One region of the Methylobacterium sp. 1A genome, then DNA from elsewhere that is predicted to be linked to it. Evidence: predicted binding sites of a transcription regulator. Region 1 holds the regulator's gene; the other holds the start of a gene.
The links. Region 1 encodes LexA, which represses DNA repair genes until DNA is damaged. Its sites were predicted from a motif close to TGTTCNNNNTGTGTTCNG; they were not measured.
Positions count from the first base shown of each region.

Region 2: the regulator LexA is predicted to act here: its motif matches at 2,886-2,903, upstream of dinB (DNA polymerase IV).

Region 1 covers NZ_JBYQVE010000001.1:3,090,899-3,095,013, reverse strand. The annotation lists gene ACX9MN_RS15125 (Uma2 family endonuclease) at 1-540, shown strand, start outside; gene fae (formaldehyde-activating enzyme) at 687-1,226, opposite strand; gene ACX9MN_RS15115 (hypothetical protein) at 1,547-1,762, shown strand; gene ACX9MN_RS15110 (hypothetical protein) at 1,780-2,229, opposite strand; gene lexA (transcriptional repressor LexA) at 2,480-3,208, shown strand; gene ACX9MN_RS15100 (ComEC/Rec2 family competence protein) at 3,202-4,115, opposite strand, start outside.
Region 2 covers NZ_JBYQVE010000001.1:3,446,384-3,450,498, forward strand. The annotation lists gene ACX9MN_RS16780 (quinone oxidoreductase family protein) at 1-288, shown strand, start outside; gene pncA (bifunctional nicotinamidase/pyrazinamidase) at 298-924, shown strand; gene ACX9MN_RS16790 (hypothetical protein) at 1,024-1,224, shown strand; gene ACX9MN_RS16795 (hypothetical protein) at 1,273-1,497, opposite strand; gene dinB (DNA polymerase IV) at 1,782-2,864, opposite strand; gene rimO (30S ribosomal protein S12 methylthiotransferase RimO) at 3,057-4,115, opposite strand, start outside.

The sequences.
Region 1 (4,115 bases):
AAGTGGGAGCTCATCGAGGGCCAGATCGTGATGCAGGCCCGGCCGAGCCTCATCCATCAGGTCGTGGTCGTGAATTTCCAGCGCCTGCTGAACGCGGCTCTGGAGCGGTCGGGCTCGTCGTGGATCGCCATCCACGATCCCGCCATCGACCTCAGGCCGTTCCTCACGGGACACACCTACGTCCCGGATGTCGCGGTCATCGATGCGGCGACCATCGAGCCCGACCAGAACGTGGTCGAGGGCTGTTACCTCGCCGCCGAGATCCTCTCGCCGAGCGATCACCGGAAGCTGCCCGGTACGCACCGGACGAAGATCGACGTCAAGCGCGCGGGCTACGAGGCGTTGCCGCTCTGTCAGGCCGTGCTTCTGATCGAGCAGAGGAGCTGCGCACTGTCTCTTTCCGTGCGCAGCGGTGAGACTTGGACCCGCACCCGCCTCACCGGGGATGATCGTCTGGCGCTCCCCGTCTTCGGCCTCGAGTGTGCCGTGGCCGATCTCTACGCACGCACGCCCGTGGGGCGTGCGTCGGGACCGGGTTGACCCACAAACCATCGAAGGAACCGGGCTGGCCCCCTCCTTGCCAGCGCAGCGAAGCGATCCAGGCGGCGCCACGGTCACCGAACGCGCGCTGCCCCGACGCGCTTCGCCGCGCGATGACGGGGCGGCGTGCCCCGCCGAGCGGCCGCTCAGTACTCGATCACGCCGTCGAGCGCGTAGTGCTTCACGGTCTTCCGGTTGGCGATCAGCTCGTCGACCGTGGGCTCGCCCTTGAGGGCGCGGGCGATGGCGAGTTTCGTGGCCTCGTAGTTGGTCCGGTAGAGGTCCTTCTGGTCGAGGTTGTCGTCCTCGGCGCAGCGCTGATCGAGCCAGATCATGATGATCATGCACAGCTCGTCGAGCCCGTCCTTCGGCAGGATGCCCTCGATGATGCAGTCCACGATCGCGTCGCCGGTGGCGGCCTGGACCACGCCGCCGAGGAGCTCGGCATACTCGGCCGTGTGGATCGTGACCTTGGTGGTCATCATCGTGGCCGGGCGCACGAGCTGGTTGAGGTCGCGCACCACGAACATCCGCGTGTGGCCCTGGACCTGCCCCATCATCGACGCGAAGGCCTGACCGACCGGGCCGCGCACCGAGCCGATCAGCACCTCCGGCATGGCGTCGGTGTACTGGCCCTCGGCCGCCAGCACCGTGGCCTCGCCCGTGCGGAACCAGATCTCTTGCATGTTCGAACTCCACCTGATCGGAGCCCGCGGGAGACATCATCGGCGGCCTCGCGTCAATCGCCCCGAAGCCGGCTCCCATCCCGGCCGCCCCTGCCCTCGCCCGCGCTGCGGCGCGGGCGCGGACCCGTGCCGCCCCGCGTCGCCGCGATGCGGCCGCCGGCATCCGCGACGGCGCGCATCTCCACCCCTGCGCGGCCTGTGGCCTTGAGGAACGCGGACAGGCGAGGCAGGGAAGATCGGAGCGCGGCTCCGGGAGCGGTCCCGGGCCTGGCCGTTCCGGTGGGCGCGCGGCGCCGTGCCGGGCATGCGGGAGGAACACGATGGCGGAGAGCACGGACCGGGGCTCCGGCTGGAGCCTTCAGGCGAGCGCCGTGCCCGACGGGGTGCGCCTGGAACTCGCCCTCGCCGACCTCGGCGGTGCGCCGGTCACCGCCGCGATCGTGCTCGACCGGACGGAGGCCCGGGCCTTCGCCCGCGCCCTGCTGGCCGCCGCCGGCGACGCCGCGGAGCGGACCTTCCCGAAGCCGGGCGCCTGAGGACGCGCCGCCAGCCGTCAGCGCACGCCGAGGCCCGGATTGCGGCCCGGCAGGCGGGGGACCACGGTGCCGCGCTTCTCGATCGGCGCGTCGCAGGCGTAGGCGAACTCAGTCTTCAGCGGATCGAACACGGTCTCGCCGGTGATCCGGCAATCCTCGCGCACGGTCTCGTCGAGATAGGCCCGGGCGGCGGTGCGGAAGCGCTTCACCCGGGTGGCGCCCGGCTCCGGATCGATCCGGACCTCGCTCAGGTTGCAGCCGGTATACTCGCGCAGGGCGTTGGACACGATCAGCATCCGGCGCAGCTGCCGGTTGTCGTAGACCTCGTAGGGCTCCTTGCAGCCGATCGTGACGACCTGGGGAGTGAGCGCCACGTAGTTCCGCGAGATGTAGGAGAATCCGGTGGTGCAGCCGGCGAGGCCGAGGGCGGCGAGGCCGAGGGGCAGCAGAGCTGCGGGTCGTCGCATCCTCGTCATTCCAAGAGGGTCCCAGCCCGCGCCCCGGATCCGCCGCCTTCCCGGCGGGGCGCCGCGATGCATTGAAACGGCTCCGCTTGCGCCGTCAATGCGTTTCTCGACCTTACTCCCGCGGGCGCGCCGCGGCGCGCCGGGCCGAGCGGTGCCGCTCTTGCGGAACACTTGCGGAACGTTTAACCTGTTCGTGATTTGTTTCGGAGACCGTCACGTGGCGGTCCGCCAAGCCGCGAGTCCCCCGTCGATGCTCACGCGCAAGCAGCTGGACCTCCTGCGATTCATCCAGAGCCGGATGCAGGAATGCGGTGTCCCGCCGTCGTTCGACGAGATGAAGGATGCCCTCGATCTCAAGTCGAAATCCGGCATCCACCGGCTGATCACGGCGCTCGAGGAGCGCGGCTTCCTCCGGCGCCTCCCCAATCGGGCGCGCGCCATCGAGGTGATCCGGATCCCCGAGAGCCTGACCCAGGCCGCTCCGGCGACTCAGGCCCCCGTCGAGCCGCGCCGCTTCACGCCGAGCGTGGTCGAGGGCGGTAAGTCCAAGCAGCCGCCGGCCCCGGCGAGCACGCGGATGATCGACGAGTCCGGCCGCGCCATCTCGATCCCGGTCATGGGCCGGATCGCGGCCGGTACGCCCGTCTCGGCGATCCAGAACCAGAGCCACGCCATCACCCTGTCGCCGGACTTCGTGGCCGGCGGCGAGCACTACGCCCTCGAGGTGCGCGGCGACTCGATGGTCGAGGCGGGCATCCTGGACGGCGACCTCGTGGTCATCCGCAAGCAGGAGACGGCCAATACCGGCGACATCATCGTGGCACTGATCGACGACGAGGAGGCGACGCTCAAGCGCCTGCGCCGCCGCGGCTCGTCGATCGCCCTCGAGGCCGCCAACCCGGCCTACGAGACCCGCGTGCTCGGGCCCGACCGGGTCCGGATCCAGGGCCGCCTCGTGAGCCTCGTCCGCCGCTACTGAAGCGGCTCGGCCGGCGCGTCGCCGGGGGCGAGGTCTCCGCCCGGCGCGGCGTCGGCCTCCGGCGTCGCGGCGACCCCGTCCTCCGCGGGGCGGTCGCCCGGCTCCGCGGTGACCGGCCGCGGCGGTCCAGGCCCGCGCCCGGCGGCCGGCTGCCAGGGCACGGCGCGGCCGTCGTTCCGGGCGTAGCGCGCGGCGAAGCCGTCGCCGTCGATCCGGAGGGCCACGGCCCCGCGGGCGGCGAGGACGCGCCGGTCGATCACCAGCGGCCCCGTGCAGGTCGGCGGCGCCGCGAGGCCCGTGATCAGCACCGCGGCGCGGGCGCAATCCTCCGGGAAGGCCCGCCGGTCCCGGACCAGGGCGACCGCCCGCCCGTCCGGCAGCCGGGCGGTGCAGCCGAGCCGGTCGCAGCGCCCGCTGCCCGACCGGACGATCAGCGCCGCGGACCGCCGCCCGTCGCCGTCCGCCTTCAGCCACTGCTCGAGGACGAAGCCCGAAGGGCTGCCGAGGGCCGCGAGCCGCCCGTCCGGGCCCCGCACCGCGGCCCCCGCGCCCTGCCGGTCGACGTAGAGGTCGTAGTGGTCGGGCCGGGCCGCGAGGACGAGCCCGAGCAGGACCGGCGGCACGGCGAGCCAGCGCAGGCGCGAGGCCGGCAGCGTCCCCAGCAGCAGGCCGGCGGTCAGCAGGGCCAGCGCCCCGGCGCCGAAGGCCGGCAGCACCAGGACCGCCCGCTCGAACCCGGCGATCCAGTCCGAGATCGCCAGCATCCCGGCCACCGCCTGCCCCATCAGCCACCAGACCGGCCGGTCGAGGGCGAAGGGATAGGCGAGGCAGCCGATCACCGCGGCGGGCATCACCACCAGGGAGACGAGCGGCAGGGTCAGGGCGTTGCCGACGAGGCCGAAGGGCT
Region 2 (4,115 bases), 360 kb from region 1:
CCGCTCGGCCTGCTGGCGAGCTTCGGCTCGGCCTCCGGGGCGATCACCGGGCTCGACCTCGGCCTGCTGGCCCCGCGCGGCTCGCTCTACGTGACGCGCCCGACGCTCGCGACCTTCTCGTCGAACCGTGCCACCCTCGAGGAGGCGGCCGCCCGCCTGTTCAAGGTGGTCCGCGACGGCGCGGTGAAGATCGCGGTCAACGCCACCTACCCGCTGGCCGAGGCGCAGCAGGTGCACCGCGACCTCGCGGGCCGGGAGACCACCGGCTCGATCGTGATGCTGCCGTAGGGACCGACCGTGACGCCCGGCAACGCCGACCTGCTCCTCGTCGTCGACGTGCAGGTCGACTTCCTGCCGGGCGGGGCGCTCCCCGTCCCGGGGGGCGACGCGGTGATCGGCCCGATCAACGACCTCCAGCACCGCTTCCGGCACGTGGTGCTGATGCAGGACTGGCATCCGGCCGATCACGTCTCCTTCGCCGAGACCCATCCGGGGCGGGCCCCGTTCGAGACCGTGACGCTGCCCTACGGGCCGCAGGTGCTGTGGCCGCGCCACTGCGTCCAGGGCAGCCCCGGGGCCGCCTTCGCGCCGGACCTCGCCACCGACCGGGCGAGCCTGGTGGTGCGCAAGGGGCTGGATCCGCGGGTCGACAGCTACTCGGCCTTCCTGGAAGCCGACCGGGCCACGCGCACCGGCCTCGCCGGGGCGCTCCGGGAGCGCGGCATCACCCGCGTCGCCGTGTGCGGCCTCGCCACCGATTTCTGCGTCGCCTGGAGCGCGCTCGACGCGCGCGACGCGGGGTTCGACGTCCTCGTGGTGGCGGACGCGGTGCGCGGGATCGACGTGGACGGGTCGCTCGCGCGGGCCTGGGCGCGGATGGAGGCGGCGGGCGTCCGCCGGATCGCCGCGGCGGAGATCGGCTGAGGGCGTGCGGGGACCGGGAGGCGAACCGCCGCACGCCGCGCGGGAGACCGGCCCCGCGCCGACGCGTTGGCCCGACATCAGCATCCGACAGGAGCCTGCATGTCATCCAAGCACCCGAAGACCGACACGCCCACGGACGCCGACCTCAAGGGCAATCCCGGGATCGGCACCTCGAAGGGGATGAGCGGCGCCGACCCGGCGGATCTGCAGGCGGATTCGACCTTCGAGGGCGACGTCGACAACGAGACGAAGCTCGACGGCGGCGTCGACCCCGACCACCGGCCGCGCAAGAACGCGTGACCGAGAACGCGTGACCGGATGCCCGAGCCGGTGCGGCCCGGGTCGATCTCAGCGACTGCGCGCCGGCGCCTTCGGCCGCTGCGGTGCGGGGGCCGCGGGCCTGGCGCTCGGGCCGCCTGCCGGAACGTAGACCTGGGCCGGGCTCGCGGTGTAGCCCCGGAGTTGGGCCGCGTTGGCGGCCCCGAAAGCGGATGTGCCGTCCGCGCGGGCGGCGCCCGCCGCGAGGGCCGATAGAAGCGCGGCGGCCAGGGCCAGGCGGGCGTGCTTCGGCATCGACAGGGTCCTTGTGTTCGCGCGGGCTCGAGAAACCCTGATCCAGACCGGATCGCTCCGCTCTGCGATCGACCCGGCCTTCCCGACGTGCGGAACCGCACAGGCGCCGTGTCGTGCATGACGGCGGCGGCTCTATCGCTTTCCGGTTGATCGCTTCCCAACCGTCGTCGTTGCGAGTGGAGCGAGGCGATCCAGGGCAGCGCCACGCTGACCGATGTCCTGCTGCCCGGGGCCACTTCGCTGCGCCCGTGATGACGGAGCGTGGGCCTGCCCCGGAGGCCGTGTCAGAGCGCCAGCCCGAGCTGGAGCGGCGCCTCGGGCGCGTCCTGCGCGAAGCCCGACAGCGACACCCCGATCAGCCGCGCGCTGCGGCGCAGGGGGAACAGGCCGGCGAGCAGGTCGAGGCCGATCCGCTCCAGGGCGGCCCGGTCGGCCACCGGCACGGCGAGGGACTTCGCCCGGGTGACCTGCGCGAAATCCGAGAACTTGAGCTTCAGGGTCACGGTCCGGGCGCGCATGCCCTTGGCGTCGGCGCCCGCCCAGACCTTGTCGAACAGCGGCGCCAGCCGGGCGGCCAGGACCTCGAAAGCGGCGGTGTCGTCCGAGAAGGTGGTCTCGGCCCCGATCGACTTGCGCACCCGGTGGGCGCGGACCGGCCGCGCGTCGATCCCGCGGGCGACCGCGTGGTAGTAGGCGCCCGCGGAGCCGAAGGTCTCGCGCAGGCGCTCCGGCGTCCAGGCGCGCAGATCCGCCCCGGTCTCGATCCCGAGCCGCTTCATCTTCGCCTCGGTGACCGGGCCGACGCCGTGGAACCGGCCGATCGGCAGCGCCGCCACGAAGTCCGGCCCCATGGCGGGAGTGATGACGAACAGGGCGTCGGGCTTGCGGTGGTCGGACGCCACCTTGGCGAGGAACTTGTTGTACGAGACCCCGGCCGAGGCGATGAGCCCGGTGCGCTCCAGGATCTCGGCCCGGATCGCCTTCGCCACGGCCGTCGCCGTCGGGAGGCCCTGGAGGTTCTCGGTGACGTCGAGATAGGCCTCGTCGAGGGCCACCGGCTCGATGATGGCCGTGTGCCGGGCGAAGACCGCCCGGATCTCCTCGGAGACTGCCCGGTAGACCTCGAAGCGCGGCTTCACGAACAGCAGGTCCGGGCACAGCCGTCGCGCGGTGGCCGACGGCATGGCGGAGCGGACACCGAATTTTCGGGCCTCGTAGCTCGCAGCGGCCACCACCCCGCGCTCCCGGGAGCCGCCGACCGCCAGCGGCCGGCCGCGCAGCGACGGGTCGTCGCGCTGCTCCACGGAGGCGTAGAACGCGTCCATGTCGATGTGGATGATCTTTCGGAGCGCGACCTCCGGATCCATCGCCGCCTCGGGTCCCGACCAAGTTCCTGATCTGTTCCGAAAGACCGCGCGGGGCGGGCGGGGTCAAGCCGCGCCGGACGCGGCGTCAACAGGAGTCCGGTCCGCGCCCGTCATCGCGAGCGCAGCGCGACGTTCTCGAGCGCAGCGCATCCCTGGATTGCTTCGCTGCGCTCGCAAAGACGGGGTCTGCCGTCAGGCGACGCTGCCGTAGAGGTCGTAGGCCTCGGCCCGGTCGATCTTCACCGTGACGATGTCGCCGACCCGCACCGGGCGCCGGAAGGCGGCGTGGACGGTGCCGTCGATCTCCGGCGCGTCGGCCTTGGACCGGCCCCGCGCCACCCCGCCCTCGACGGAATCGACGATGACGGGCAGCCGCTTGCCGACCTTGGCCCGCTGCAGCCGGAGCGCGATGCCGTTCTGGGTCTCCATGAACCGGCGCTTGCGCTCGGCCTTCACCGCCGGCGGCACGAGGTCGCCCAGCGCGTTGGCGGTGGCGCCGGCCACCGGCTCGTACTCGAAGCAGCCGACGCGATCGAGCTTGGCCTCCTGCAGCCAAGCGAGCAGCTCCTCGAACTCGGCCTCGGTCTCGCCGGGGAAGCCGACGATGAAGGTCGAGCGGATAGCGAGGTCCGGGCAGGTCTGCCGCCAGCTGCGGATCCGGTCGAGCTGGCGCTCCTGGTTGCCGGGGCGGCGCATGCGCTTGAGCACGGAGGGGCTCGCGTGCTGGAGCGGCATGTCGAGGTAGGGGAGCACCTTGCCCTCGGCCATCAGCGGGATGACCTCGTCCACGTGCGGGTAGGGGTAGACGTAGTGCAGCCGCACCCAGGCGCCGAGCTCGCCGAGTTCCTTGGTGAGGTCGTAGAACTTGGCGCGGACCTGGCGGTCGCGCCACGGGCTCTCACTGTAGCGGATGTCGACGCCGTAGGCGCTGGTGTCCTGGCTGACGACCAGCAGCTCCTTCACGCCGGCCTTCACCAGTTTCTCGGCCTCGCGCAGCACGTCGGCGGCGGGGCGGCTGACGAGGTTCCCGCGCAAGCTCGGGATGATGCAGAAGCTGCAGCGGTTGCTGCACCCCTCCGAGATCTTCAGGTAGGCGTAGTGGCGCGGGGTGAGCTTGATCCCCTGCGGCGGCACGAGGTCGAGGAACGGGTCGTGGGCCGGCGGCACCGCCTCGTGGACGGCCGCCACCACAGACTCGTAGGCCTGGGGCCCGGTCACCGCCAGGAGGTCGGGGTACTTCTCGCGGATCTC